Anaeromyxobacter diazotrophicus: one gene and its partner. The protein of the gene in region 2 binds, or shares a complex with, the protein of the main gene of each other region. Links are inferred from orthologs where the notes say so. Each region holds a gene or a part of one and is shown on either strand. Other genes may lie near its edges.

Evidence for each region.
Region 1: the proteins of carA (region 2) and carB are in contact, whole or in part, in a solved structure (PDB 1KEE), measured with the Escherichia coli proteins. The link is inferred for Anaeromyxobacter diazotrophicus from one-to-one orthologs.

What each region holds. Positions count from the first base shown.
Region 1 is NZ_BJTG01000007.1:312,366-325,882, reverse strand. What follows is about bases 5,800-9,619. They hold carB (carbamoyl-phosphate synthase large subunit), read right to left. Parts: upstream 9,249-9,619; coding sequence 6,000-9,248; downstream 5,800-5,999. Other genes in these bases: HWY08_RS15975 (DMT family transporter), read left to right, coding at 9,361-9,619; greA (transcription elongation factor GreA), read right to left, coding at 5,800-5,919. In the rest of the region: thrC (threonine synthase), read right to left, coding at 1-187; HWY08_RS16005 (aminotransferase class I/II-fold pyridoxal phosphate-dependent enzyme), read right to left, coding at 184-1,434; HWY08_RS16000 (hypothetical protein), read right to left, coding at 1,497-2,024; HWY08_RS15995 (protein-L-isoaspartate(D-aspartate) O-methyltransferase), read right to left, coding at 2,046-2,666; ATP-dependent DNA helicase RecG, read right to left, coding at 2,685-5,390; more of greA, read right to left, coding at 5,410-5,799; more of HWY08_RS15975, read left to right, coding at 9,620-10,296; HWY08_RS15970 (efflux RND transporter permease subunit), read right to left, coding at 10,322-12,901; HWY08_RS15965 (aminotransferase class I/II-fold pyridoxal phosphate-dependent enzyme), read right to left, coding at 13,100-13,517. UniProt on the Escherichia coli protein: Large subunit of the glutamine-dependent carbamoyl phosphate synthetase (CPSase).
Region 2 is NZ_BJTG01000004.1:356,452-372,761, reverse strand. Bases 6,930-9,928 are described here. They hold carA (glutamine-hydrolyzing carbamoyl-phosphate synthase small subunit), read right to left. Parts: upstream 8,992-9,928; coding sequence 7,867-8,991; downstream 6,930-7,866. Other genes in these bases: HWY08_RS10280 (dihydroorotase), read right to left, coding at 8,988-9,928; HWY08_RS10290 (DUF7986 domain-containing protein), read right to left, coding at 7,172-7,870; HWY08_RS10295 (magnetosome magnetite crystal formation protein family), read right to left, coding at 6,930-7,165. Outside these bases: mdh (malate dehydrogenase), read right to left, coding at 15-953; icd (NADP-dependent isocitrate dehydrogenase), read right to left, coding at 983-2,296; HWY08_RS10320 (ChbG/HpnK family deacetylase), read right to left, coding at 2,449-3,126; gltA (NADPH-dependent glutamate synthase), read right to left, coding at 3,217-4,653; HWY08_RS10310 (sulfide/dihydroorotate dehydrogenase-like FAD/NAD-binding protein), read right to left, coding at 4,653-5,501; HWY08_RS10305 (hypothetical protein), read left to right, coding at 5,776-6,126; HWY08_RS10300 (bifunctional nuclease family protein), read left to right, coding at 6,200-6,760; more of HWY08_RS10295, read right to left, coding at 6,794-6,929; more of HWY08_RS10280, read right to left, coding at 9,929-10,289; HWY08_RS10275 (aspartate carbamoyltransferase catalytic subunit), read right to left, coding at 10,286-11,281; bifunctional pyr operon transcriptional regulator/uracil phosphoribosyltransferase PyrR, read right to left, coding at 11,278-11,919; lepB (signal peptidase I), read right to left, coding at 11,856-12,899; lepA (translation elongation factor 4), read right to left, coding at 12,896-14,701; HWY08_RS10255 (vitamin B12-dependent ribonucleotide reductase), read right to left, coding at 14,823-16,310. UniProt on the Escherichia coli protein: Small subunit of the glutamine-dependent carbamoyl phosphate synthetase (CPSase).

The DNA of each region.
Region 1 (13,517 bases), on a different replicon or contig from region 2:
CGCGGAAGCGCCCGTCGAAGAGCGCCTTCCACTCGGCCGCGGAGCGCTGGGCCAGCGCCTCCAGGTCGTGCTCGACCTCGAGCAGCCCCTGGCACCTCGGGCAGCGGTACACGACCTCCGTGAGCTCGGCCTGGAAGTCGCAGCCGTCGGAGCAGCGGAAGCGGGCGCGGAAGCTCGGAGGGCTCATGCCCGGTCCACGGCGCGGGGGATGGGGGTGTGGCTCGGGCGGACCGGCTCGGCCGCCGCCTTGCGCAGGAACTCACCCACCCGCTCCGCCGCCTTGGCGATGCGCGGCTCGTCCTCGACGAGCGCGATCCGCACGTACCCCTCGCCGGCCGGGCCGAAGCCGATGCCGGGCGAGACGCAGACGCCCGCCTCCTCGATGAGCCGCCGCGCGAACTCGAGCGAGCCGAGGTGCCGCAGCTGGTCCGGGATGGGCGCCCAGGCGAACATGCTGGCCGCCGGGCTGGGGATGGGCCAGCCGGCCGCTCCGAAGTCGCGCACCAGCGCGTCGCGGCGCCGCCGGTACTTGGCGCACACCTCGGCCGGGAACGCGTCGCAGCCGTCCAGCACGGCCGCCGCCGCGAGCTGCACCGCGCCGAAGAGCCCGTAGTCGAGGTAGCTCTTCACGCGGGCCAGCGCGGCCACCAGCGCGTGGTTGCCGGCGGCGAAGCCGACCCGGAACCCGGCCATGTTGTAGCTCTTCGACATCGAGACGAACTCGAGCGTCCGCTCGCGCGCGCCGGGCACCTGGAGCATGAAGGGCGCCGGGCCGCCGTCGAAGACGATGTCGCAGTACGCGCAATCGGAGACGATGAAGAGGTCGCGCGCCTCGGCGAACTTCACGATCTTCTGGAACAGCTCCGGGGTGGCGACGGCGGTGCTGGGGTTGCCGGGGAAGTTCACCACCAGCCCGCGGGGCCGCCGCTCCGCCTTCTCCGCGGCGGTGAAGAGCGACTCCATGAAGTCCACCCCCGGCCCGACCGGCACCGGGATGGTCTCGCCGCCGGCGAGCAGCGCGCCGAAGGCGTGGATGGGGTAGGTGGGCGTCGGCGCGAGCACCGCGTCGCCCTCCTGCAGCAGCGCCACCATGGCGTGGCCGATGCCGTCCTTCGAGCCGATGGTCGCCATCACCTCGCGCTCGGGGTCGAGCGCGATCCCGTGCCGCCGCTCGAACCAGGCCGCGGCCGCCCGGCGCAGCTCGGGGATGCCGCGCGGGTTCATGTACCGGTGGTAGCGCTGGTCGAGGGCCGCGGCGCGCAGCGTCTCGACGGCCAGCGGCGGCGCGGCGCCGTCCGGATTTCCCATCGAGAAGTCGACCACGTCCACGCCGCGCGCGACGGCAGCGTCGCGCAGGCGATCGGTGATGGTGAAGACGTACAGCGGGAGGCGCTTCACGCGCGCGAACACGTCGGGGTCGTTGAATGTTTTCATGACCAGGGTCGCCCAACTTGCCGAAAGCGCGCCCGCTTGGCAAGGGGCGCGCTCGGCCCCTCCTAGCCCGCCTCGGGCTCCGGCAGGCGCTCCCCACAAGCGTGGCAACGCTCGCCGCTCCCGGCGGCGCCACACGCCCGGCAGCGCACCTGCTCCACGAAGGCCTCCGGGGCGCTCGCCCGGGAGCCGATGTGCATGGCGCAGCGCAGGCAGAAGGCCTCGCCCTCGGGTACCAGCTCGCCGCAGTACCGGCAGCGCACGACCGCCTCGCGCGGCGAGCGCTCGCCGTCCCCCGACGTCCGCTCGACCTCGAGCGGCTCGACGGCCACCGCCACGGCCTCCTGCGCCGTCGCCTCGACCCACGCCTCGCGCGGCCCCGCCACCGCCGGGACGGCGGAGACGCCGGTGGGCTCGAGCTCGGGCATCGCCGCGCCGGACGGCGCCGGGGCCGACGCGTACCCGGTCGGGTCCAGGCCCTCCAGCAGCTGCACCGGCACCCGCACCACCCCCGCGCCGCGCAGGGCGCGCCCGCAGACGTCGCACGCGTCGCCGAGCGCCTGCTCGTGGTCGCAGAGGGGGCAGCGCGCCATCGCCCGAGAATACCAGAAGGCTCACCCGCCGCCGCCCACGAGCGGCACGAAGCGGACGGGGAGGAGGTGGGTGGTGGTGGTCACGCCGTCGCTGCCGCGGACGAGGAGCTCGAGCTGCTGCAGCTCGGGGTCGGCGCCCACCGGGATGACGAGGCGCCCGCCCGGCGCGAGCTGGGCGAGGAGCGGCTCGGGCACCGCCGCGGGCGCGGCGGTGACGGCGATCCGGTCGAACGGGGCGGCCTCGGGCCAGCCCTCCCGGCCGTCCCCCACCCGGAGGCGCGCGTTCTCGAGGCCGAGCGTGCGGAGCGCCGCGGCGGCCTGCGCGGAGAGCTCGGGGACGATCTCCACCGACCACACCTCGCGCGCGAGCAGCGCGAGCAGGGCCGTCTGGTAGCCGGAGCCGGTGCCCACCTCGAGCACCCGCTCGCTGCCCGTGAGCTGGAGCGCCTCGGTCATGAGCGCGACGATGAAGGGCTGGGAGATGGTCTGGCCGAAGCCGATGGGGAGCGGCCGGTCGGACTCGGCCTCGCGCCGCAGCGCCGGCGGCACGAAGAGCTGCCGCGGCACCTGCTCCACCGCGCGCAGCACGCGCGGGTCGCGGATCCCCATCTCGGAGAGCTGCCTCGCGAGCGCTCTGCTCACGAGGCGAGTGTAGGCCGGTCAGCCGATCTGCGCGAGCGAGAGGCGGCCCGCCCACCGCTCCGCGAGCGCCTCCGCGGCGGCCGCGTGCTCGGGGCGCCGCAGCTCGGGGTCGGCCTCCACCAGGGCGAACGCCTCCTCGCGCGCCTCCTCCAGGATGGCCTCGTCCCGGTACAGGTCGGCGATGGCGAAGAGCTTCTGCCCCGACTGCCGGGTCCCGACGAGCTCGCCCGGCCCGCGGATGCGCAGGTCGGCGCGGGCGAGCTCGAAGCCGTCCTGGGTCGCCTCCATCACCCTCAGGCGCTCCCGGGCCTCGTCGCTCGTCCGCTTGAAGTGCGCCACCAGCAGGCAGTGGCTCCGCGCCGCGCCGCGCCCGACGCGGCCGCGGAGCTGGTGGAGCTGGGAGAGGCCGAACCGCTCGGCGTGCTCCACGATCATGACGGTGGCGTTGGGGACGTCGACGCCGACCTCGATCACGGTGGTGGCGACGAGCACCCCCACCTCGCCGGCGCGGAACCGGGCCATCACGGCGTCCTTCTCGTCCGCCTTCATCTGCCCGTGCAGGAGCGCCACCTCGTGCCCGGCGAAGACCCGGGCCAGCTCGGCCGCGCCGGTGGTGGCGTCGGCGAGGTCGCTCTTCTCCGACTCGGCCACGAGCGGGTAGACGACGTACACCTGCCGCCCACCCTCGAGCTCGCGCCGGGCGAGCTCGTAGGCGCGCTTGCGCTGCGAGTCGCCGAACACCTTCGTCTCCACCGGCGTCCGGCCCGGCGGCAGCTCGTCGATCTTGGACTGGTCGAGGTCGCCGTAGAACGCGAGCGCCAGCGTGCGCGGGATGGGGGTGGCGGTCATGACGAGCACGTCCGGGCGGCCCCCCTTCCCGATGAGCTTCGCCCGCTGCAGCACGCCGAAGCGGTGCTGCTCGTCCACCACCACCAGCCCCAGCCGGTCGAGCCCCACGTCCTCCTCGATGAGCGCGTGGGTGCCGACCGCGAGCCGCGCCTTCCCGGAGGCGAGCGCGGCGCGCGCGTCCCGCTGCGCCTTCCCGCGCGCGGAGGCGCCGACCAGCGCCAGCTCGACCCCGGTGCCCTCGAGCCAGCGGCGCATGGTGCGGGCGTGCTGCTCGGCGAGGATCTCGGTCGGCGCCATGAGCGCCGCCTGGTGGCCCGACCGGACCGCCAGCATCATGGCGGCGAAGGCGACGGCGGTCTTGCCGCTGCCCACGTCACCCTGCAGGAGCCGGTGCATGGGCTCGGGCCGCGCCATGTCGCGCGCGATCTCGTCGAGCGCGCGGCGCTGCGCGCCGGTGAGCTGGAACGGCAGGAGCGCGGTCGCCCGGGCCACCTCCTCCGGGCCAGCCGCGAAGGCGATGCCGGGGTCTCGGCGCAGCCCGCGCCGCCGCTGCGCCAGGGCGAGCTGCAGGAAGAAGAGCTCCTCGAACACCAGCCGCCGGAAGGCGGGCGTGGCGCGCTCGGCCGCGGCCGCCGGGTCGGTCCCCTCGGGCGGGAAGTGCGCCTCGCGCAGCGCCTGCCCGGCCGGGAGGAGCTCGCGCCGGGCGCGCACGTCGGCGGGCAGGTCGTCCACCGTGAAGGGCGCGAGCTCGTCGCAGAGCCGCTTCATGAGCTTGCGCAGCGCGGGGTGCTGGTAGTCCGCCGGGCCGGCGTAGAACGGCACGATGCGGCCGAAGTTGGCCGAGTCGCCCGGCGAGAGCTTCTCCACCTCCGGCTGGCTCATCTGGCGGCGGCCGCCGAAGCCCTCCGTCACCTTGCCCGAGACGAGCAGCGTCTCCCCCGCCGTGAGCTGCTTCGCCCGCCAGGGCGGCGGGTTGAAGAAGACGAGGTCGAGCCGGCCGGTGGCGTCGGCGAGGTCCACCCGCAGGAGCGGCTTGCCGCTGCGCATGCGCGCCTGCTTGGCGCTGCGCACCTCGCCCACGGCGATGCCCGGCTCCCCGGCGCGCAGCTCGGCCAGGGTGCTCGCCCGCGCGCGGTCCTGGTACGCCTTGGGCCAGAAGGCGAGCGCGTCCTCGACGGTGAGGTACCCGCGCTCCTCGAGGAGCGCCCGGGGGGCGGGGTGGGCGCGCGGGAGCTCGGCGAGCTTGGTGCGGAGGCGCGCCCGGCGGGCGGCGCGCTCCTTCGCGTCGCGGGGCGGCGGGGGGGAGGCGACGGCGCTCTCGCCGAGCGGCCCCCTCTCCCTGGCCCTCTCCCCCGGTGGGGGAGAGGGAGAATGGAGCGATGGGGAACCCCGTGCCGGGCGGATCGTCGCGGACGTCGAGGTCGGGGTCGAGGTCGGGGTCGAGGTCGCGGTCGAGGTCGCGGTCGAGGTCGCGGTCGCGGTCGAGGTCGCGGTCGAGGTCCCCTTCCCCTCCCCCCGCGCCACCCTCCCCCGCGCGGCCAGCTCGCGCAGCTCCTCGGGGACTGGCACCAGCGCCGAGAGGTGACCGGCTACGCGCAGGAGCGCCTGGCGCTTCTCCGCCAGCGGACGCGCCTCGAACCGCTCCGCCTCGGCCGAGAGCCCCCGCAGCGCCGCGGAGTCCGGCGCACCGGCCTCGCGGGCCCGGGCGACCGCGCCCTGCACGAGCTCGCCGAACCCGGAGAGCCGCGGCAGGCCGGCGAAACCGTCGCGCGCGGCGAACCGGAGCGGCGGCACGAGCGCCGCGAGGTGCTGCGCCGCGGCCAGCGCCCCGGGCGCCGCCCCGCGTGGCGGGCTGCCGCTGGCGCTGCCGGGCACGGGGCGTCGCTGCCGCGGGCTACGCCTCGTCGCCCGCGGACAGCTCCTCCTCGACGAACTCGACGCTCACGATCTCGTACTCGCGCTGGCCGCCGGGCGACTTCACCTGCGCGACGTCGCCCTCCTGCTTGCCGATGAGCGCCCGCGCGATGGGCGAGGTGACGCTGATCTTGCCCTTCTTGAGGTCCGCCTCGAGCTCGCCCACGACCTGGTAGCGCACCTCGTCGCCCGAGTCGCCGTCGGCCAGGGTGACGGTGGCGCCGAAGACGACCCGGTCGCCCTTGAGCTTCGAGACGTCGATCACCTCGGCGCGCGCGATCCAGTCCTCCACCTGCAGGAGGCGGCCCTCGAGGTGCGACTGCTTGTCCTTGGCGGCGTGGTACTCGGCGTTCTCGGAGAGGTCGCCGTGCGAGCGCGCCTCGGCGATCTCCTTCACGATCTTCGGCCGCTCCACCGCCTTGAGGCGCTTGAGCTCCTGCTTGAGCCGCTCGAGCCCGCTCTTCGTGATGGGCATGCGCTGATCGGCCATGACGTCCCTTCCAGTAAAAAGACCGCGGCCGCCCGGAGGGGCGGCCGCTCGGAGAATCGTGCTTCAGCCCGCCCGTGATGTCAACGCTTCGGCGCGGCCACCTGGTGGTACTCCTGCAGCGAGCGAGCCTCCGGGCGCCCGGCGCGCGCCGCCTCGATGGCCCCCACCGCCGCCCGCGCCCCGGTCAGGGTGGTGAAGTACGGCACGCCCTTCATGAGCGTCTCGCGCCGGATCGAGTAGCTGTCGGCGATCTCGCGCTTCCCGGCGGTGGTGTTGAAGACGAGGTGCACGTCGCCGTCCTTGATGCGGTCGACGATGGACGGGCGCCCCTCCTGGACCTTCTGCACCAGCGTGGTGGCGAGGCCGCGCTCCGCCAGGAACGCCGCCGTGCCGCGCGTGGCGAGCACCTCGAAGCCGAGCGCCAGCAGCCGCCGGCAGACGTCGGCCAGGCCGGGCTTGTCGCCGTCCTTCACCGACACGAACGCCCGCAGCCCGGCGCCGTCGCGCGGGAGCGTGTTGCCCGCCGCGGCCTGCGCCTTCCAGAAGGCGCTGTAGAAGTCGGAGGCGATGCCCATGACCTCGCCGGTGGAGCGCATCTCCGGCCCGAGCACCGTGTCCACCCCGCGGAAGCGCGCGAAGGGGAACACCGCCTCCTTCACCGAGACGTGCTGCGGCTGCGGCCGGGCGGAGAGCCCCTGCTCCGCGAGCGTCTTCCCGACCATGGCGAGCGCCGCCACCTTGGCGAACGACACGCCGGTGGCCTTGCCCACGAATGGCACGGTGCGGCTGGCGCGCGGGTTCACCTCGAGGACGTAGACGTCGCCGCCCTGGACGGCGAACTGCACGTTCATGAGCCCCTTCACCTGGAGCTCCCGGGCGAGCGCGATCGACTGCCGCTCGATCTCCGCCACCAGCTCCGGCGAGAGGCTGTACGGCGGCAGCGCGCAGGCCGAGTCGCCGGAGTGGATGCCGGCCTCCTCGATGTGCTCCATGATCCCGCCCACCACCACCGCCGTCCCGTCGGAGACGACGTCCACGTCCACCTCGGCCGCGTCGCGCAGGAAGCGGTCGATGAGGACCGGGCGCTCGTTCGAGGCCTGCACCGCCTCGGTCAGGTAGCTGCGGAGGTCGGCGTCGTCGTGGACCACCTCCATCGCGCGGCCGCCCAGCACGTACGAGGGCCGCACCATGACCGGGTAGCCGATGCGGTGCGCCACCTTGAACGCCTCCTCGGCGCTCCGGGCGACCCCGTTCTCCGGCTGGCGCAGCCCGAGCTTCTCGATGAGCTGCGAGAAGCGCTCGCGGTCCTCGGCGCGGTCGATGGCGTCCGGGGTGGTGCCGAGGATGGGGACCGAGAGCTCGTCGAGCGGCACCGCCAGCTTGAGCGGCGTCTGGCCGCCGTACTGGACGATGAGCCCCTCCGGCTTCTCGACGCGCACGATCTCGAGCACGTCCTCGAGCGTGAGCGGCTCGAAGTAGAGGCGGTCGGAGGTGTCGTAGTCGGTCGAGACCGTCTCCGGGTTGCAGTTGACCATGATGGTCTCGAACCCGGCCTGCCTGAGCGCGAAGCTGGCGTGCACGCAGCAGTAGTCGAACTCGATGCCCTGGCCGATGCGGTTCGGGCCGCCGCCCAGGATCATGACCTTGCGCCGGCCGGTCGGGGCCGCCTCGCACTCCTCCTCGTACGAGGAGTAGAGGTAGGGGGTGTAGGCCTCGAACTCCGCCGCGCAGGTGTCGACGCGCTTGAAGACCGGGTGGACGCCCGCCTTCCAGCGCGCCTCCCGCACCTGCGCCTCCTTCGCCCCGGCGAGCTGCGCCAGCCGCCGGTCCGAGAAGCCCATGGCCTTCACGCGCTTCCAGCCGGCGGCGCCCTCGGGCAGGCCGCGGGCGAGCGCGGCCTCCTCTCGCACCAGGCCCTGGATCGCGCGCAGGAACCAGGGGTCGATGAAGGTGATGCCGTGCACCTCCTCCACGCTCATCCCGGCCCGGAGCCCCTCCCCCACCCAGAAGATCCGGTGGGCGCGCGGCACCCGCATCTCGTCGCGGATACGGCCGAGCTCCGCCTCCGTGTAGGCGGCGCCCGGCTTCTTCCCGAGCGGCGACTCCAGGCCGGCCCGGTCGATCTCGAGCCCGCGCAGCGCCTTCTGGAAGCTCTCCTGGAAGGTGCGGCCGATGGCCATCACCTCGCCCACCGACTTCATCTGGGTGGTGAGGGTGTCGTCGGCGCCCTTGAACTTCTCGAAGGCGAAGCGCGGGATCTTCGTGACCACGTAGTCGATGGTCGGCTCGAAGCTGGCCGGCGTCTCGCGGGTGATGTCGTTCTTGATCTCGTCGAGCGTGTAGCCGACGGCGAGCTTGGCCGCGATCTTGGCGATGGGGAACCCGGTCGCCTTCGAGGCCAGCGCGGAGCTGCGGGAGACGCGCGGGTTCATCTCGATGACGACCTGGCGGCCGGTCTTCGGGTGGACCCCGAACTGGATGTTCGACCCGCCGGTGTCGACGCCGATCTCGCGGATGATGCGGACCGAGGCGTCCCGCATCCGCTGGTACTCCTTGTCCGTCAGCGTCTGGATGGGCGCGACGGTGATGGAGTCGCCGGTGTGGACGCCCATCGGGTCGAGGTTCTCGATGGAGCAGATGATGACGACGTTGTCGTTCCGGTCGCGCATCACCTCGAGCTCGTACTCCTTCCACCCGATGATCGACTCCTCGACCAGGATCGTGTGGTTGGGCGAGAGCTGCAGGGCGCGCCGCGCCAGCTCCTCGAACTCCTCGCGGTTGTAGGCGACGCCGCCGCCCTCACCCCCCATGGTGAAGGAGGGCCGGAGGATGATGGGGAAGCCGATCTCGTCGGCCATCCGCTTCGCCTCCTCGAAGCCGGTGGCGTAGCCGGACCGCGGCATCTCCACGCCGACGCGGTCCATCGCCTGCTTGAAGAGCTGCCGGTCCTCGGCCTTCTCGATCGCCTGGAGGGAGGCGCCGATGAGCTGCACCCCGTGGCGCGCCAGCGCGCCGTTCCGGGCGAGCGCGACCGCCAGGTTGAGCGCCGTCTGCCCGCCGAGCGTCGGCAGGAGCGCGTCGGGCTTCTCGCGCGCCAGGATCTGCTCGGCGAACTCGGGCGTGATCGGCTCGAGGTAGGTCCGGTCGGCGAAGACCGGATCGGTCATGATGGTGGCCGGGTTCGAGTTGAGGAGGACGACCTCGAAGCCCTCCTCCTGCAAGGCCTTGCAGGCCTGGACGCCGGAGTAGTCGAACTCGCAGGCCTGGCCGATGACGATGGGGCCGGACCCCACGATCATGATCTTCTTGATGTCGGTGCGGCGGGGCATGGGCGCGCAACCTAGCACACCGCCCGCCGGGGCTGGAACGCGTCCGCGCGCGCTCCGCGCGCCCGCGATTCGCTCGACAGGCCGCCTGCCGCCGGGCTAGAGCCCACCCCCCATGCGCCCCGCCGCCGGACCGCCCCCAGCCGCCCCCCCGCGCGGCGACGCCGGCGCGGGCCCCTCGCCCGCCGCCGTCCGCCGCGGCCTGGCCTGGGGGTTCCTGGGCATCCTCACCTTCGCCGGCTCCCTGCCCACCGCGCGGATGGCGGCGCTGCACCTCGACCCGCTCTTCGTGAGCCTGGGCCGGGCGCTCGTGGCGGGGATCCTCTCGGCGCTCCTCCTCACCTGGCGCCGCCCCCGCGCGCCGGCGGGCCTGGAGTGGCGCTGGCTCGCGCTGGTGGTGGGCGGGGTGGTGCTCGGCTTCCCGGTGCTCTCGACGCTCGCCCTGCGCGACATGCCCGCGGCGCACGCCTCGGTCATCCTCGGCACGGCCCCGCTCCTCACCGCCGCGGTGGCGGCGCTCCTCGCGCGCGAGCGGCACGGCCCCGCGTTCTGGGCGGCCTCGGCTGCCGGCTGCGCGCTGGTGGTCGGCTTCGCGCTGTGGCGCGCCGGCGGGGCGGGCGCGCCGCTCCGGCTCTCCCGCGGCGACGCCCTCATGCTGGCCGCGGTCGTCCTGGTCGCGTTCGGCTACGTCGCGGGGGGGAAGGCGGCGCGCACGCTGGGCAGCTGGCAGACCATCTCCTGGGCGCTCGTCCTCGCCCTGCCGCTCTTGCCCTGGCCGGTGTGGGCCACGCGCCCCCACGGCCCGGTGCCCGCGTCGAGCTGGGCCGCCTTCGGGTACCAGAGCCTGGTCAGCATGTTCCTCGGCTTCTTCGCCTGGTATCGCGGCCTGGCGCTGGGCGGCATCGCCCGCGTCGGGCAGGTGCAGCTCCTGCAGCCGTTCCTCAGCCTGGCGCTCTCGGCGCTGCTCCTCGGGGAGGCGGTGCCGCCGGTCCTCTGGATCGTGGCGGCGGCGGTGGTGGGGTGCGTGGCGGTGGCGCGCCGGGCCGCGTGACGGACCGCCCCCGCGCGCCGGCCGCTCACCCCGCCGCGCGCCGGTCGTCCCCGTCGGCCGCGGCCGGCGGATCGTCCTCGCCCAGGATCGCCTCGCCGGGGCGCGCCATCCAGGACTCGCCGGGGAAGAGCTTCGCCAGGGCGGGCAGGAGCACGATCGCGGTGACGAGCGTGGTCAGCTCGCCCAGCATGGCGTACCAGCCGAACGACCGCAGGGCGCGGTTGAACGACAGGATGAGCGACCCGTAGCCGACGATGGTGGTCCAGGAGCACAGGATGACCGCGCCGCCCACCTCCTTCAGCGCGGGCGCGACGTTCCTCCGGGAGACCATGCGCGAGAGGACGTTCGCGCCGTAGTCGACCGCGATCCCGAACGTGATCGGGAAGACGATGAAGTTGAAGAAGTTGATCTTGATGCCGGTCACGGTGGCGAAGCCCGCCATGAGGGCGACGCCCGAGCCGAGCGAGAGCAGGAGGAGCGCGCTCCGCGCCCGGGTCCGGAAGAACACCACCACCAGCGCGCAGACGCACAGGAAGGAGAGGAGCGTGACCCGCGGCCCCTGCCGCTCGATGTCCTCGAGCAGGTCGGCCACCACGATGTCCGCCCCGGCCGCGTCGTACTTCCCCCCGGCCACCGGGACGTCGCGCACGCCCGCGGCGTACGCCCGCAGGTTGGGGCCGAGCTCGAGCTTCGCGTCGCCGCGCGCGCGGACGAACGCGAGCCGCCCGACGGTCCCGTCGCGCTCGCGGTACTGGTCCACGAGCGACGGCGGCCCCTCGTCGTCGCCGAGGAGCCGCTGCTCCGCCAGCTGCGCCCGGATCTCGCGCGCGCGGCGCGCCTGGTCCGCCGGGAGGTGCGCGAGGACGCGATCGGTGAGCCGGTCGCCGAGGTCGCGCAGGATGGCGAGCTTCTCCTCCTGGTGCGAGGGGATCACGGTGGCGACCGTCTCGCAGCTCTCGATGAGCTGCGCGAGCCGCGGCTGCTCCTTCATCCGCTGCCGGAGCGCGTCGCAGTAGGCGTCCGCCCCGTCGCGCGTCGGCAGGAGCGCGATGGCGCCCGCCACCGACGTCCCGAGGGCCTCGCGGGCCCGCGCGTGGTCGCGGCGCAGCTCCTCGCCGCCGGTGGCGTCGTTGGTGAGGTTGTCGAGGTTGCGCTCCATCGCGTTCGGCAGGTGCCAGACGAAGACGGCGAGCGACGCGGCGGTGAGCACCGCGAACCCGGCCGCGATGGCGCGCGGGCGCCGGAGCAGGCGGTCGATGAGCAGGCTGCCGCGGTCCACCGAGGCGGCGGCCGCCGGGGCCCGGTAGGGCCGGAGGCGCTCCAGCGCCGCGAGGAGGGCCGGGATCAGCGCGAAGGTGGCGACCCAGCACAGGAGGACGCCCACCCCGCCGATGAACCCGAAGTGGCGGAAGCCGCGGTTGGTGGCGACGAGCAGCGTGCCGAACGCGACGCTGGTTCCGACCGAGGCGAGGAGCGTGCCCTTGACCGCGGCGCTCGCCCCCTCCTGGCAGGCCTCCTCCAGCGAGGCGCCGCGCCGCCGCAGCTGGCTCACCCGCGCCAGGTAGACGATCCCGTAGTTGACGCCGGTCCCCACCACGATCGAGCCCAGGAAGGCGGTCTGCGTGTTGAGGTACCCGATGACCAGCCAGGTGAGGCCGAAGGTGGCGGCGATCCCGGCCAGCAGCGCACCCGCCAGCGCCAGCACCGGCCGGATCTCGCGGTAGAACGCCACGATCGAGAGCAGCACGAGCGCCATCACGATCGCGAACGAGATGGCCGCGTCCTTCACGATGGACTCGTACTCGGCGAGCAGGATGGCGTAGCTGCCGCCGACCCCGACGTAGAGCCGGTCGGCCTTCAGCTCCGGCTGGTGCCGGTCGATGGTGGCGCGGATCCGGTCGAGCACCACCCGGACCTCGCCCACGCCGAGGCTGGTGCCGGTCGGGCGCAGCAGGATGGTGACCGAGCGCCGATCCGGGTGGACCATGAAGCCGTCCGCGAACCGCTCGAAGCGCTTCGCGACCTGCTCGCGCGGCCCCGGCTTCGTCGGATCGAGGAGGTCCCCGAGTCCCTCCCGCCGCGACAGGTCGAGGCGGAGCTCGCCCGCGGGCAGCGCGTCCTCGTCCTCGCCGAGGAGGTTCATCGCCGGGTTCAGCTTGGCCTTGGCGCTGCCGAGCGCGCCCACGAGGTCGCGCTGCGCCTGCCGGAGCGTGTCCAGGGGCAGGAACATCGGCCAGTGATCGGTGTACCAGCGCTCGACCGGCCGCACGTCCGACTCGACCGCGCGGATGACGTCCGGGCGCAGGGCGCGGAAGTCCTCGGTCAGCTTCACCGCCATGGCCTCGGCGCGCGCGAGCCCCCCGGGCCCGTCGAGCGACTCGACCTCGACCAGGATCGTGCCGTCGCCGCCGACGCGCCGGGCGAGCTCCTTCGCGTGGCGCACGCTCGGCACGTCCTCCGGGAGGAGCTCCTCGAAGCTGGAGCGGATCTCGAGGTGGGAGGCGAGCCAGAACGACGCCACGCTCGCCAGCACGGCGCCGGCGAGGAAGACGCGCCAGCGCCGGAGCGAGGCCGCGGTGAGACGGGAGACGAGGTCGAGGCGCATGGTCGGAGCGGTAGGCGAGCGTCGAGGGCGAGCGTTGAACGCGGGAGGCCGGGGACGATCTTCCGCGCGGCCGCGGACGCGGTCGCGCCTCCGGCCTCCCCGACCCTATCGCAGGTCCGGGCGGCGGAGACAACGGCAGAAATTCGGCAGGATCGCTTCGGCTTTCCCGAAGCGTGAAGGTGCAGGGAGGCGCGCGCCCTACTTCCCGCGCACCGCCCGCACCGCCTTGGCCGCGGCCGAGAAGACGTTCGGGATCTGTTGCTCGGTGAGGCAGGAGAAGGCGACCCGCAGCTCGCGCTCGCCGAGCGCGATGGTGCCGACGCCATGGTCCTCGAGGAGGCGCAGGCGCACCGCGTCCGCCCCGGCGCCCTTCACGCGCAAGCACATGAAGTAGCCGCTGTTGAAGGGGTACACGTCCCAGCAGTCGGCGTACTCGGGGCGGCGGCACTCCTGCGCCACCACCTTGGCCCGCCCGCGCAGCACCGCCACCTTCTCCGCCTGCTGGGCGCGGAACTCGGGGTCGCCGAGCGCCTTCAGCACGATGGACTGCGAGGGGTTGGAGATGTTCGAGACGTAGGCGCGGATGAGGCCGGCGGTCTTGTCCTCGAGCGCCTTG
Region 2 (16,310 bases):
CGGGTCAAGGGAGGCTAGAGCTTGGTCTCGGCGACGCTCTTCTTCACCGATTCCAAGCTCTTCGTGAGCATCGCCCGCTCCTCCTCGTTGAGGTCGACCTCGAGCACCCGCTCGACGCCGCCGGCGCCGATCACCACCGGCACGCCGACGAAGACCCCCTTCACGCCGTACTGACCGTCCAGGTAGGCGGAGCAGGGCAGCACCCGCTTCTTGTCCTTGAGGTAGCTCTCCGCCATGGCGATGGCGGAGGCGGCCGGCGCGTAGAAGGCCGAGCCGGTGCCGAGGAGCGCCACGATCTCGCCGCCGCCCTTGCGCGTGCGGTCGACGATGGCGTCGAGCTTCGCCTTCTCCACCAGCTTGGTGAGCGGGACACCGTTCACCGAGGAGTAGCGCAGCAGCGGGACCATGTCGTCGCCGTGGCCGCCCAGCACCATGGCGTTGACGTCCTGCGGCGAGACCCCGGCCGCCTCTCCCACGAAGTACTGGAAGCGCGCCGTGTCGAGCACGCCCGCCATGCCCACCACCCGGTTCTTGGGGAACCCGGTGATCTTGTACATGGCGTAGACCATCGAATCGAGCGGGTTCGTGATCACGATCACGAAGGCGTTCGGGGCGTGGTGCTTGATGCCCTCGGCCACCTTGGCGATGGCGTCGAGGTTCACCTTGAGCAGATCGTCCCGGCTCATGCCCGGCTTGCGCGGCACGCCGGCGGTGACGATGCAGACGTCGGCGTCCTTGATGATCGCGTAGTCGCCCGTCCCGCCGCCGGTGACGTTCACGTCGAACTTCGTGACGCCGCGCGTCTCCTGGAGGTCGAGCGCCTTGCCCTTCGCGACGCCCTCCATGATGTCGACCAGCACCACGTCGCCGAGCTCCTTCTGCCCGGCCAGCAGCGCCAGCGTGCCGCCGATCTGCCCGGCGCCGATGAGCGCGATCTTCTTGCGTGAAGCCACGGGGTCCCTCCCGGCGCGAAGGCCGCGCCCTACATGTGCTTGATGATCTCGTCGCCGAACTGCGAGCACTTCACCTCGACCGTGTCGGAGACGCCCTCCTGCTTCATGAGGCGGGCGAAGTCGTAGGTGACGTGGTGGGCGCCGATCGCGCCGTCCATGCCCTTGATGATGCGATCCGCCGCCTCGACCCAGCCCATGTGCCGGAACATCATCTCGCCGGAGAGGATGACCGAGCCGGGGTTCACCTTGTCGAGGTCGGCGTACTTGGGGGCGGTGCCGTGGGTCGCCTCGAAGATGGCGTGCCCGGTGACGTAGTTGGCGTTGCCGCCCGGGGCGATGCCGATGCCGCCCACCTGCGCCGCCAGCGCGTCGGACAGGTAGTCGCCGTTCAGGTTGAGGGTGGCGATGACGTCGAACTCGTCGGGCCGCGTCAGGACCTGCTGCAGCGTGATGTCGGCGATGGCGTCCTTGACCAGCACCTTGCCGGACTGGAGCGCCGCCTTCTGCTCGGCGTTGGCGGCGTCCTCGCCCTGCTGCGCCTTGGTCCGCTCCCACTGATCCCAGGTGTAGACCTTGTCGGCGAACTCCTTCTCGGCCAGCGCGTACCCCCAGTTCCGGAACGCACCCTCCGTGAACTTCATGATGTTGCCCTTGTGGACGAGGGTGACGCTCTTCCTCTTGTTCTTCAGCGCGAACTCGATGGCCGCGCGGACGAGCCGCTCGGTGCCTTCGCGGGAGACGGCCTTGATGCCGAGGCCGGCGGAGCCCGGGAACCGGATCTTCTTGAACTCCTTCGGGAACTCCTTCTCGATGAAGCCGAGGATCTTCTTCACCTGCTCGCTGCCGGCCTCCCACTCGATGCCGGCGTAGATGTCCTCGGTGTTCTCGCGGAAGATCACCATGTCGACCTTCTGCGGGTTCTTCACCGGCGAGGGCACGCCCTTGAACCAGCGCACCGGCCGCAGGCAGACGTACAGGTCGAGCAGCTGGCGCAGCGCGACGTTGAGCGAGCGGATGCCGCCGCCGATGGGCGTGGTGAGCGGGCCCTTGATGCCGATGAGGTACTCGCGGAAGGCGGCGATGGTCTCGTCGGGCAGCCAGTTGTTGAACTTGGTGAACGCCTTCTCGCCGGCGTACACCTCCATCCACCGGATCTGGCGCTTGCCGCCGTAGGCCTTCTCGACCGCGGCGTCGAGCACCCGGACGCTCGCCCGCCAGATGTCGCGGCCGGTGCCGTCGCCCTCGATGAAGGGCATGATCGGCCGGTCCGGCACGGAGAGCTTGCCGTTCGTGAGGGTGATCTTGGCGCCGTCCTTCGGGACTACCGGCTTCGCGTCGGCCATCGCAGGGGCTCCTCGGATCGCTGAAGGGGGTGAGAGCGTTCAATACACCGCGACCCCTGCGGTGTAAAGCCGCTGCGGCCGCTGTTTGTCCCAGATCCCACGCGGGGTTGCGCCACCTGACGCACCCTCCGCCCGACCCGGCCGGGCGGCGCTCACGGACCTCCGCGAAACGCCTCGGCGAACCCGGCCAGCGCCGCGCCGGCCGCCTCGAGCGCGCGGCGGGCCGCCCCCGAACAGAGCGCGCCGAGCTCCACCTCCCGCTCGGCGGCGAAGCTCGTGCGGGCGTGGGTCGGCGCGTGGCCGGGGTGGCACATGAGCTCCACCCTCCCCGCCGGCAGCGCCGCCAGGGCGGCGAGGAGCCGCGCCTCGGTCCAGCACGGGCGGAGCGCCGCGTCGCCCAGGAACGCGTCCGCGACGAGGACCCCCTCGGCCGCGAGCCGCGCGCGCTGCGCGCCGTCGAGGGCGCGCAGCGGGATCCCCTCGCGCCGCGCCGCCCGGGCGAAGGCCGGCAGCGCGCCGGGCGCGAGGTGGGCGTGCTTGTGGCTGTCGAGGTGCGTCGGCGGCGCGCCGCGCAGCGTCCGGAAGCGCGCCAGCTGCGCCGCGAGCAGGTCCTCCACCTCGGCCGCCCCGGCGGCGGCCGGGACGACGGCGTGGAGCCCGAGGTCGAGCGAGGGGGGCGCCTCCGCCAGCGCGCGCTCGGCGAAGGGCGTCTCGACCATGGCGGTGGCCGAGGTGACGAGCCCGCGGGCGTGCGCCTCCAGGATCCCGCGGTCGATGGCGGGGTCGTAGCCGAGGTCGTCGGCGTTGACGAGGAGCAGGGCGCGCGGCATGCGCCCCACTCTGTCACGCCCGCCCGGAAATGGAACGGCCCGGCGCGCGGGGTGCGCGCCGGGCCGCCGGAGGCGTCCGAGGGCGGCTCGCTACCAGGTGCCCGTCTGCAGGTACTCGTGGATCGAGGCGGCCGCCTGGCGGCCGGCGCCCATGGCGAGGATGACGGTCGCCGCGCCGAGCACGATGTCGCCGCCGGCGAAGACGCCCTTCATCGAGGTGCGGCCGGAGCCGTCGCGGGCGACGATCTTGCCCTTCTTCGTCTCCAGGCCCGGCGTCGTGCGGGGCACGAGCGGGTTCGGGCCGTTGCCGATGGAGACCACCACCACGTCGGCGGGGAACTGGTGCTCGCTGCCCGCGACCTCGACCGGCTTGCGGCGGCCGTCCGGGCCGGGCTCGCCCAGCTCCATCTTGCGGCACTCGACCGCCACCACGCGGCCCTTGTCGTCGCCGAGGTACCGCACCGGGGTGGTGAGGAGCGTGAAGTCGATCCCCTCCTCCTCGGCGTGCTCGATCTCCTCCTCGCGGGCCGGCATCTCGTCGTGCGAGCGGCGGTAGACGAGCCGCACCTTCTCCGCCCCCAGGCGGAGCGCGGTGCGGGCGGCGTCCATGGCGACGTTGCCGCCGCCCACCACCACCACGTTCTTGCCGCGCACGACCGGGGTGTCGTTGTGCTCCGGGTCGAACGCGCCCATGAGGTTCACGCGCGTCAGGTACTCGTTGGCGGAGTAGATGCCGCCCAGGTTCTCGCCCGGGAGGTCCATGAAGTACGGGAGGCCGGCGCCGGTGGCGACGAAGATGGCGTCGAAGGCCTTCTGCAGGTCCTCGATGGTTGCGGTGAGGCCGACCGCGAAGTCGCAGACGATGTCGACGCCCATCTTCTCGAGGTTCGCGATCTCCTTCGCCACGATGGCCTTGGGGAGGCGGAACTCGGGGATGCCGTAGACGAGCACGCCGCCCGGCTTGTGGAAGGCCTCGAACACGATCACCTTGTGGCCGAGCTTGGCGAGGTCCGCGGCGCAGGCCAGGCCGGCGGGGCCGGAGCCCACCACCGCCACCTTCTTCCCCGTCGGCGGGGCGACCTCGACCGGCTTCGCGATGCCGCCGGCGCGCTCCCAGTCGGCGAGGAACCGCTCGACGCGGCCGATCGCGACCGGGCGGTTACCCTTGGACTTGCCGGTCTTGCACAGCGACTCGCACTGCTCCTCCTGCGGGCAGACGCGGCCGCAGATGGCGGGGAGCAGGTTCGTCGACTTGAGGATGCCGAGCGCCTCGGCGAAGTTGCCCTTCTCCACCTCGTGCAGGAAGCCCGGGATGTCGATGCCGACCGGGCAGCCCTGCACGCACTCCGGCTCCTTGCAGTAGATGCAGCGGTAGGCCTCGAGCTTCGCGGCCTCCGCCTCGAGGCCGAGCGTCACCTCCTGGAAGTTCTTGCCGCGGGCGATCGGATCCTGCGCCGGCATCTCCTGGCGCGGGGTCTGGAAGCGCTTCTTGAGGTCCTTCGGGACCGGGGCGATCGTGGGCGCCATCACCGCACCTCCTTCACCAGCCGCTCCATGGCGCGGCGCTCGTCTTCCTTGTAGATGGCCTGCCGGCGGGACAGCTCGTCGAAGTCGACCTGGTGGCCGTCGAACTCCGGCCCGTCCACGCACACGAACTTGCTCTTGCCGTCCACCGAGACGCGGCAGCCGCCGCACATCCCGGTGCCGTCCACCATGACCGGGTTGAGCGACACCTGCGTCTTGATCCCGAGCTCCTTGGTGAGCTTCGAGACGAACTTCATCATCGGCACCGGCCCGATGGCGACCACCTCGGCGATCTGGCCCACCTCGGCCTGGATCTCCTTGATGGCGTCGGTGGCGAGGCCCTTCTTCCCCTCGCTGCCGTCGTCGGTCCACACGCGGACCTCGTCGCACGCCTTCCGCATCTCGTCCCGGAAGAAGAGCAGCCCGGTGTTCCGCGCGGCGAGCACGCCGATGACGCGGTTCCCGGCCGCCTTGAGCGCCTGCGCGATGGGGTGGACCGGCGCGATGCCGATGCCGCCGCCCACGCAGACGACCGTGCCGATCTTGGCGACGTGGGTGGGGGCGCCGAGCGGGCCGAGCAGGTCGGCGAAGCGCTCGCCCACCTTCACCTGCGCCATGCGCGCCGTGGTGGAGCCCACCTCCTGCACGACCAGGGTGACGGTGCCCGCCACCGGGTCGGCGTCGGCGATGGTGAGCGGGATGCGCTCGCTGCCCTCGCAGACGCGGATGATGACGAACTGCCCGGCCTTGCGCGCGCGCGCCACCTGCGGCGCGCGGACCTTGTACAGGTTCACCTTCGGCGCGAGCTCCCGCTTCTCGAGCAGCTCGAAGGACTGCTTCAGGAGTTCCATGCGGTGCGGACCTCTGGGGACGGGGGGAAAACGCGTCCGCGCACCTTTCACGAAGCGGGCCAGCTTCCCCACACGGACCGCCGAGCCGCACGGGCGCGGCAAGATGCCGCAATTCCCGGTATTTCCCTGAGATGGCGCACGCCTGCCTGCCCGTGCGGCGGCGCACGCTCCGCGAAATAGGCCGCGCGCTGCGCAAAGGCTGCGTCCCCCGCGTTGACGCCGGCCGCGGCGCCGCACATCCTCCACCCGCCGTGCCCGCGAGGAGCCGCTCACGATGACCCTCGATCTCACCTGCCAGGCCTGCGACACGAGCTTCGAGCTGGACGTGGCGGAGCTGCTCGACGAGCCGCGGCTGCAGTGCCCCGGCTGCGACGCGCGCGTGCCGCGCGCCACCGCCGAGGCGCTCTCCGGCGCGCTCGAGGAGCTGTTCGGGCACGTCGCCCGGCTCCGGCCCAAGTTCCAGCTCATCGCCGAGGTGGAGAGCGACGACCTGCCGCCGCCCTTCGACCGCGAACGCCCGGGGCGCGCGGCCGGCGAGGCGGGCGAGGACGACGACGAGGGCGCGGGCGACGACGACGAGGAGCTCGAGGAGGACGAGCCGGAGCGCGACGTCGACGACGAGTAGGCGCGGCGCCTGCCCCGCGGCGTGCCCATCTTCCTCCCGAGCCGCCCGGCGCCCGCGGGCGGAGGGGGACGCCATGCAGGCCTGGTCCGGAACGCTCCTCGCGTCGCTGCTCGCCGGGGCGACCTCGCTCGGGGCCGCGCCTCCCGGCGGGCGCGCGGAGCTGGTCGAGGTGGAGGTCGCGGGCGTGCTCCCGCTCGAGGCGGAGTCGGGCAGCCTGCTCGTCCTGCGCGCGAAGCCCTCCGGGACGATGCTGCCCATCTTCGTGGGCCAGACCGAGGGCGCGGCCCTCGACCGGCGGCTCAGGCGAGGGCCCCCCGGCCGTCCAGGCAGCGCCGACCTGCTGGAGCACGCCATCGCGGCGCTGGGCGGGCGCGTCGCGCGCGTCGCCATCGAGGGCGAGCAGGCGGCGCTGTTCCGGGGCCGCGTCGTGCTGCAGCAGGGCGACCGCCGGCTCGAGCTCGAGGCGCGCCCCTCCGACTCGATCGCGCTGGCGGTCGCGGCGCGGGCCCCCATCTTCGCGAGCCGGCAGGTCCTCGCCGAGGCGGGCCTGACCCGCGAGGACCTGGCCCGGCAGCGGCGCCGCGACCCGCCCTCCGCCGCCGAGGCGGGCGCCGGTCCCAAGCTGGCTTTTTGAGGCGCCCGGCCGAGGCGGACGGGGACGTCCGGTTCAGAGCTGCAGCCGGTCCGCCACGTCCGCCGCCACCGGGGCGCGCCAGCTCACGCCGTCGAGCGCCTTCACGATGCCGACGATGGAAAGGACCAGCACGCCCGCCAGCCCCAGGTGGCCGATGAACCCGAGGTACGGCACGAGCGCGAGCCCGGCGCAGCCGACGCCCAGCAGCCCGAGCGCCAGCCCCTGGCGCGCGTGGAAGCGCACCAGCGGCGCCTCCCGCGCGACGAGGTAAGGCACCAGCGCGAGCAGCCCGAGGTAGCAGAGGACGAGCAGGATCTTGTCCTCGCCCGGCGCCCGGGTAGGCCCGGGCGCGCCGGCGGGGGGCGGCGGCAGCGGCGGCGGCAGCTCGCCGGGCGGGCCGCTCACGGCGCTCTACCCCTCGCCCCGGGAGCGCGGCGGCGGGGTGGAGAGCGGCCGCGCCTCGGGGCGGAAGTCGTAGAGCGACTCGACCTTCACGTTGCGGTAGCGCTCCAGCTTGAGCGCCATCCGGGAGAGGCTGGCCACGAAGCCCGGCACGTCGATGGGCGGGCCGCCCTTCCCCGCCTCCTTCTTCTGCCGCTTCACCTCGTTGAGGATGAGCTTGCGCACCTCCTGCGGGTGATACAGGAAGGCGCCGGAGAAGAAGAGCCGGCCCTCGTGCGGGAGCAGCCGCGCCTCGAGGATGTCGCCCTTCTCCAGGCCCAGCATCTGCCGCCGCTCGGTGACGTCGTACACCACGTCGGTGAAGACGTCTCGCAGCCGCACCTCGCCCTTCTTGATCTTCTTCACCTCGAAGAGCCCGTGGACGCTCTTCGCCAGCACCCGGTAGATGGCGAGGTCGTCGGTGGTGAGCTGCGGCCCGACCTCCCGCATGAAGAGCTCGACGGTGGTCTCGTTCGAGCCGGTCGGCCGGAAGTCGTAGAGGTAGTAGTCGAGCATCCCGTTCATGCGGGTCTCGAAGCTCTTGTCCTCCTCGTGCGGCTCGCCGTGGCGGTCGAACCAGTCGCGCCGCGCGGCGAGCAGCTCCTCCTTGCGCGTGTCGCTGGTGGCCCAGGAGAGGAGCTTTTCCTGGAGCTCCGACAGGCTGCTCATCGGCGCTGCTCCATCATGGTGGCGAACCGCCCGAACAGCTGCCGCGCGTCGTGCGGCCCGGGCGAGGACTCCGGGTGATACTGGACGCTGAAGGCGGGGGCGTCGAGGACCTCGAGCCCCTCCACCGTGCCGTCGTTCAGGTTCACGTGCGTGACGCGGGCGCGCTTCCCCAGGCTCCGGTCGTCGACGGCGAAGCCGTGGTTCTGGCAGGTGATGTCCACCTTGCCGGTGGCGAGATCCTTCACCGGCTGGTTCGCGCCGCGGTGGCCGAACTTGAGCTTGTAGGTCTTGCCGCCGAGCGCCAGCGCCAGGATCTGGTGGCCGAGGCAGATGCCGAAGACCGGCACCTTGCCGAGCAGCGCCGCCACGCTCTCGCGGGCACCCTTCACCGCGTCCGGATCGCCCGGGCCGTTGGTCAGGAAGACGCCGTCCGGGCGGAGCTTCAGGACCTCGTCGCCCGGGGTGAGGCTCGGGACGACGGTGACCTTGCACCCCTGCTCGGCCAGCAGCCGCAGCATGGCGCGCTTCAGCCCCCAGTCGTACGCCACCACGTGGAAGCGCGGCTTCACGGCCGGCGCGCGCTCCGCGTCCTGGTAGGCGTCGGCGCCCACCTCGCTCCACACGTACGGCTCCTTCGTGGAGATGCGGGTGGCGAGGTCCTGCCCCTCCATGCCCGGCAGGGCGCGCGCGCGCGCCACCAGCGCCTCGGCGCTGGTGCCGTCCGAGGAGAGGACGCCCATCTGCGCGCCGGCGGTGCGCAGGTGCTTCGCGAGCCGGCGGGTGTCGAGGCCGGAGATGCCCGGGATGCGGTGCTGCTTGAGGTAGGCGTCGATGCCTTCGTCGGCGCGCCAGGAGCTCGGCTGCTCCGACCAGTTGCGGACGATGAAGCCGGTGGCGTGGGGATGCACCGACTCGGCGTCGGCTGCGTTGACGCCGTAGTTCCCCTGCTCCGGGTAGGTCATGCAGACCATCTGCCCGACGTACGACGGGTCGGTCAGGATCTCCTGGTACCCGGTCATCGAGGTGTTGAAGACCACCTCGCCCACGGCCTCGCCAGGGGCGCCGAACGCGGTGCCCTCGAACACGGTGCCATCGGCGAGCGCCAGGATCGCGCGCTTCATCTGCCTCCTTCGGCGAGCTCGTGGACGATCCGCCCCCCCACCAGCGTGAGGGTGCAGCGGCCGACGAGCGTCGCGCCCATCCAGGGCGAGTTCTTGCTCTTCGAGTGGAACAGCGCCGGCTCGCAGCGCCATTCACGCGCGGGGTCGAGCACGGCGAGATCGGCGGGGGCGCCGCGGGCGAGCGAGCCGCCGGGGAGGCGGAAGGCGCGCGCGGGACCGGCCGTGAGCGCCTCGACCAGGCGGCGCTCGGAGAGGACGCCCTCCCGGACCAGCGCCAGGCCGACCGGGAAGGCGGTCTCGAGCCCCACCACGCCGTTCGCGGCGGCGTCGAACTCGAGGTCCTTCTCGACCGGCGAGTGCGGCGCGTGGTCGGTGGCGATGCAGTCGATGGTGCCGTCCGCCAGCGCCTCGCGCACGGCGGCGCGGTCGGCGGCCGAGCGGAGCGGCGGCGCCATCTTGAAGGCGGTGGCGTAGCGCGAGCGCGCGACGTCCTCGTCGGTGAGCGCGAGGTGGTGCGGCGTCACCTCGGCCGTCACCGAGAGCCCGCGCCGCTTCGCCTCGCGCACCGCGCGCACGCTGCCGGCGGTGGAGAGGTGCGCGATGTGGAGGCGCCCGCCGGTGAGCTCGAGCAGCGCCAGGTCGCGGGCGACCATGACCTCCTCGGAGGCGGCCGGGATGCCCTTCAGGCCGAGCCGGGTCGCGGCCGGGCCCTCGTGCATGACGCCCTTGCCCACCAGGGCGAGGTCCTCCTCGTGGACGGTGAGCGGCAGGTCGAAGGCGCGGGCGTACTCGAGCGCGCGCCGCATGAGCGCCGACGACGCGACCGGCCGGCCGTCGTCGGAGAGCGCCACACAGCCGGCCGCCTGGAGCTCGCCGTACTCGGCCAGCTCCTCGCCCTTCATGCCCTTGGAGATGCAGCCGACCGGGTACACGCGCGCCAGCCCGGCCGCCCGCGCCCGGGCCAGGATGAGCTCGGTGACGCTGGTGTTGTCGTTGGGCGGGACGGTGTTCGGCATGGCGCAGACGGCGGTGAAGCCGCCGGCCGCCGCCGCCCGGGCGCCGGTCGCGACCGTCTCCTTGTACTCCTGCCCCGGTTCGCGCAGGTGCACGTGGAGATCGAGGAAGCCGGGCGTGACCCAGCGGCCGCGGGCGTCCACCGCGCGCACGTCGCGCGGGCGCTCCAGCCGCTCCGCCACCTCGGCCACCTTGCCGTCGCGGACCACCACCGTGCGGACGCCGTCGACGCCGCTCGCCGGGTCGATGACGCGGCCGCCCTCGATGAAGACCGTGTCCGTCATGCGCGCGCGCCTCCTTCCGCCGCCTCGTGCGCGCCGCCGGCGAGGAGGTACAGGACCGCCATCCGCACCGCCACGCCGTTCTCCACCTGGTCGAGGATGACCGAGCGCGCGCCGTCGGCCACCTCGGGGGCGAGCTCGACGCCGCGGTTGATGGGGCCGGGGTGGAGGATGGCGCAGGAGGGCGTGAGCCACTCCGCCGCCTTCCGCTCGTTGAGGCCCCAGAACTTGGAGTACTCGCGGGTGCCGGGGATGAGCGGGTCGCCGATGCGCTCGTGCTGGATGCGCAGCATGACCACCGCGTCCGCCCCCTCGACCGCCGGCCGGAGCTGGTGGTGCACCTCGGCCCCCATGGCCTCGATGCCCTGGGGGATCATGGTGGGCGGGCCGCAGACGCGGACCTTCGCGCCGAGCTTGGTGAGGCCGTGCAGGTCGGAGCGCGCCACCCGCGAGTGCGAGACGTCGCCCACGATGGCGATGGTCTTGCCCGCCAGCACCCCGAAGTCCGGGGCCGCGCCGGCGGGCGCGCCGCCGGCGGCGCAGAAGTGCTCGGAGAGCGTGTAGAGGTCGAGCAGCCCCTGGGTCGGGTGCTCGTGCGCCCCGTCGCCGGCCGAGACCACCGCGCAGGAGACGTGCTGGGCCACCAGCTCGGGCGCGCCGCCGGCGGGGTGCCGGATGACCAGGATGTCCGGGTGCATCGCCTCGATGTTGAGGGCGGTGTCGACGAGCGTCTCGCCCTTCGTGACCGACGAGCTCGACGAGGTCCAGTTGATCGCGTCCGCCGAGAGGATCTTGGCGGCGGTCTCGAACGAGGTGCGGGTGCGGGTGGAGGCCTCGAAGAAGAGGTTCACCACCGCCTTCCCGCGCAGCGTCGGGACCTTCTTGAGCGGCCGGCGCAGCACCTCCTTCATGGAGGTAGCGAGCTCCAGCACGGACAGGATCTCCTCCCGGGTGAGCGGCTCGAGCCCGGTGAGATGGCGGTGCTTCCCGATCACGCGTGCCCCCTCGGCTTGACCAGCACCTCGTCCTGTTGCGCCCCACCCTCCACGAGCCGCACCTCGACCTGCTCGCGGTCCGGCACCTCCAGCTGCACCCCCACCACGTCGGCGGCGATGGGGAGCTCGCGGCCGCCCCGGTCGACCAGCACCGCCAGCAGCACGCGCCGTGGCCGGCCGAAGTCGGTGAGCTCGTCGAGCGCCGCCCGCACCGTGCGGCCGGTGTAGAGGACGTCGTCCACGAGCACGATGGTCTTGCCGGTGACCGGGAAGCGGATGTCGGTCGGGCCGACCACCGGCGCCACCGCCAGCTCCGACAGGTCGTCGCGGTAGAGCGCGATGTCGAGCGTGCCCATGGGCGGCTCGGCCCCGGTGACGGCGGCCACGTGCTTGCGGAGCCGCTTCGCGAGGTGGACGCCGCCGCGGCGGATGCCCACCACGGCCAGCTCACCGCCCCGCTCCCGCGCGCGGTCCACCACCTCGCGCGCCATGCGCGCCAGCGCGCGCTCGATGCCGTCGGCGTTCATGACGCAAACCTTCCTTGGCCGGCCATGGGGATCAGGCGTTTCTAGCGCTACTCGATCCGTTTGAAAAGCCGCTCGACCCGCAGGCCGGCGGGGCCGCCCCGGGGCGCCCAGCCCGAGCGTCCCCAGCTCCAGAAGATGACCGTCGCGCGGCCCTTGACGTTCGCGAGCGGCACCTGCCAGCCCCCGCCCGCGCGGCTGTCGGCGGACCGGTCGCGGTTGTCGCCCAGCACGAAGACGTGCCCGGGGGCCACCCGCTCGAACGGGCCCTCCCGCTCCCCCAGCCGGGCGGGGCGGCACTGCGCCACGACGTGCGTCACCTCGCCGCTCCGGGCGGCGCCCGCGTAGGCGTCGGCGAGCGCCTGCGCCACCGCGCTGCGCGGCGAATCGACGCGGCCGCGGGCGAGCGTCTCCTTCCAGGCGGGGCAGGTCTCGGTCCACCACCGCCCGCCCCCTTCGGCCTGCTCGTCGTAGGTGAGGTCGGCGACGGGGACGCGCGGCTGCGGCACGCCGTTCACGTAGACCACCTGGTCGCGCAGCTCCACCACGTCGCCGGGGAGCCCGATCACCCGCTTGATGTAGTCCTTGCCCGGCTCGCGCGGGTTCGCGAACACCACCACGTCGCCGCGCCGCGGCTCGCTCCAGCGGAGGAGGAAGCGGTTCACGAACGGGAGGCGCAGCCCGTAGGCGAGCTTCGAGACGAGGAGGTGGTCGCCCACCTCCACCGTCGGCACCATCGAGGAGGAGGGGATCTTGAACGCCTCCACCACGAAGGTCCGGGCGCAGAGCGCCACCACCAGCGCCAGCAGCGCCGACTCGAAGAGCTCGCGCACCGCGCCCTTCCGCGCCGCCAGGGAGAGCTGGTCGCGCCAGACGAGGTCGAGCCGGGCGCTCGCCTCGGCCAGCAGCTCGGGGTCGCCGGAGGCGGCCGCGGCCTCCAGCGCGTCGGCGGCGGCGAGCGCGTCGGCCCGCGCGCGCTCCGGCACCCGCTTGCCGCGCCGCTCCAGGAAGCGCCGGGTGGCCACGGCGAAGCGCTCCGCCTCGCCGCGCTCGACGGCCGGCCCCGCCGCGGGCGCCGGCGCGGAGCGGCTCAATCCTCCACCTTCAGCACGGCCAGGAAGGCCTCCTGCGGGATCTCGACCGAGCCCACCTGCTTCATGCGCTTCTTGCCCTCCTTCTGCTTCTCGAGCAGCTTGCGCTTTCTGCTGATGTCGCCCCCGTAGCACTTCGCGATGACGTTCTTCCGGTAGGCCTTCACCGTCTCGCGGGCGATGATCTTGGCGCCGATGGCCGCCTGGATGGCCACCTCGTACATCTGCTTCGGGATGACCTCCTTGAGCCGGCCGCACAGCTCGCGGCCGCGCTGGTAGGAGTTCTCCCGGTGCACGATGACGCTGAGCGCGTCGACCGGCTCGCCGTTGAGGAGGAAGTCGAGCTTGACGAGGTCCGCCTCCTCGTAGCCCTTGAGCTCGTAGTCGAGGCTGGCGTAGCCGCGCGAGACGCTCTTCAGCTTGTCGAAGAAGTCGAACACCACCTCGGCGAGCGGGATGTCGTAGGTGATCTGGACGCGGGTGGCCGCGATGTAGCGCAGGTCCTTCTGCACGCCGCGCCGGTCCTGGCAGAGCTTCAGGATGGCGCCCACGTCGTCGGTGCGGCCGTGGATGTGGCAGGTGAGGATGGGCTCCTCGAGCTTCGCGATCTTCTGCACCGGCGGCAGCTTGGCCGGGCTGTCGATCTCGGTCACCTCGCCCTGCGTGTCGGTGACCCGGTAGACGACCGAGGGGGCGGTGGTGATGAGGGCGAGCTCGTACTCGCGCTCGAGCCGCTCCTGGACGATCTCCATGTGGAGGAGGCCGAGGTACCCGCAGCGGAAGCCGAACCCGAGCGCCTGGGAGGTCTCCGGCTCGAAGGTGAAGGCCGAGTCGTTGAGGCGCAGCTTCGTGAGCGCGTCCCGGAGGTTGTCGTAGTCGGCGGCGTCGATGGGGAAGACGCCCGAGAAGACCATCGGCTTCATCACCTTGAAGCCGGGGAACGGCTCGGCGGTGGGCTTGCCCACCTCGGTGATGGTGTCGCCCACCTTGGCGTCGTGGACGTCCTTCACGTTCGCGACGACGACGCCCACCTCGCCGGCGATGAGGCGCGCCACCGGGCGCGAGAAGGGGGCGAAGACGCCCAGCTCCTGGACCTCGAACTCGCGCTTGTTGGACCAGAGCTGGATCTTCTGCTTCGGCGCGAGGGTGCCCTCGAACACGCGCACCAGCATGACCACGCCGCGGTACGAGTCGTACCACGAGTCAAAGATGATGGCCTTGAGCGGGGCCGCCGGGTCGCCGTCCGGCGGCGGCACCTTCTTCACGATCTGCTCCAGGATCTCCTGGATCCCGACGCCCTCCTTGGCCGAGGTGGGCACCGCCTCCTTCGCGTCGAGGCCGATCACCTCCTCGATCTCGCGCCGGACGCCCTCGACGTCGGCGCTGGGGAGGTCGATCTTGTTGATGACCGGGATGATCTCGAGGTCGTGGTCGAGCGCCTGGTAGACGTTGGCGAGCGTCTGCGCCTCGACGCCCTGGCTGGCGTCGACCACCAGCACCGCCCCCTCGCACGCGGCCAGCGAGCGCGAGACCTCGTAGGCGAAGTCGACGTGCCCGGGGGTGTCGATGAGGTTGAGCTCGTAGTCCTTGCCGTCCAGGGCCCGGTAGGCCATCCGGATGGTCTGGGCCTTGATGGTGATGCCCCGCTCGCGCTCCAGCTCCATGTTGTCGAGGAACTGCGCCTGCGCCTCGCGGGCGGTGACGGTCCCGGTCTTCTCCAGCAGCCGATCGGCGAGCGTGGACTTGCCGTGATCGATGTGCGCGATGATGGAGAAGTTGCGGATGTGCTGGTTCTCGGCGGGCATCGGAGGAGGGGCTTTTAACACGCCCGGCCGGCGCGCGCGCGGAGGAGGGTCCGAGCGCCGCCGGCCAGGTGGGAAGCTGTAGGGCGGGGGCTCGTCCCCCGCCGCCGGGGGGAGCCCGGCGCTAGCTGCAGCCCGTGGTGGTGCCGCAGTTCATGCACTTGTAGCAGGCGCCGTTGCGGACGGTGATGCTGCCGCAGGTCGGGCACGGCGGCGCGTCCTGCTGGAGCACCATCGTGCTCTCGCCAGGAGCTGGCGGCCGGGCCACCGGCGGCAAGGCCACCACCGAGGCGCCGGCCGCGAGCCGGGGCGCCTGGGGCGCCGCCCCGGGCGCGAGGTCCTTCTTCGCCTCCTCGACCTGCTGGGCGTCCTCGCTCGGCAGGAACTTCAGGGACAGCCACCGGAAGATGTAGTCGGTGATGGACTTCGCGATCGGGATGTCCGGGTTCCCGGTGAAGCCCGACGGCTCGAACCGCATGTGGCTGAACTTGTCGCACAGCACCTGCAGCGGCACCCCGTACTGCAGCGCCATCGAGATGGAGGTGGCGAACCCGTCCATGAGGCCCGAGACCACCGAGCCCTCCTTGGCCATGGTGACGAAGAGCTCGCCCGGCGCGCCGTCGTCGTACATGCCGACGGTCATGTAGCCCTCGTGGCCGCCGATGGAGAACTTGTGCGTCACGGCGCGGCGCTCGTCGGGCAGCCGCCGGCGGGCGAGGCGCTCCACCGGGGCCGCCACCGCCTCCTCCTGCTTCTTGTCCTTGGCGGTGTTGAGCGGCTGGCTGCGCTTGCAGCCGTCGCGGTAGATGGCGACCGCCTTGAGCCCGAGCCGCCACGACTCGACGTAGGCCTGCTCGATGTCCGCCGGGGTGGCGGAGGTGGGCATGTTGACCGTCTTCGAGATGGCGCCGGAGAGGAAGGGCTGCACCGCGCCCATCATCCGGATGTGGCCCATGTAGTGGATGGTCCGCGAGCCGTGGGAGGGCTTGAAGGCGCAGTCGAACACCGGCAGGTGCTCGGCCCGGAGCCCGGTGGCGCCCTCGATCGTCTCGGCCTCGTCGATGAAGGCGAGGATGGAGTGGATGGTCTCGGGGGCGTAGCCGAGCTTCTGCAGCGCGAGCGGGACCGTGTTGTTCACGATCTTGAGCACGCCGCCGCCGACCAGCTTCTTGTACTTCACGAGCGCGATGTCGGGCTCGATGCCGGTCGTGTCGCAGTCCATCATGAAGCCGATGGTGCCGGTGGGGGCGAGCACCGTCACCTGGGCGTTGCGCACACCGTGCTCGGCGCCCAGCCGGCGCGCGTCGGCCCAGGCGCCGCGGGCGGCCTCGACCAGATCCGCCGGGGCGAGCCGCGCGTCGATGCGCTCGACCGCCGCGGCGTGCTTGGCGAGGACGGCCAGGCACGGCTCGCGGTTCTGGGCGAAGCCCGCGAACGGCCCCTTGTGGCCGGCGATGCGGGCGCTCATGGCGTAGGCCTCGCCGGTCATGAGCGCGGTGATGGCGGCGGCGGTGGCGCGGCCGGCGTCGGAGTCGTACGGGAGGCCGCTCGCCATGAGCAGCGCGCCCAGGTTGGCGTAGCCGAGGCCGAGCGGCCGGTACGCCTCGCTGTT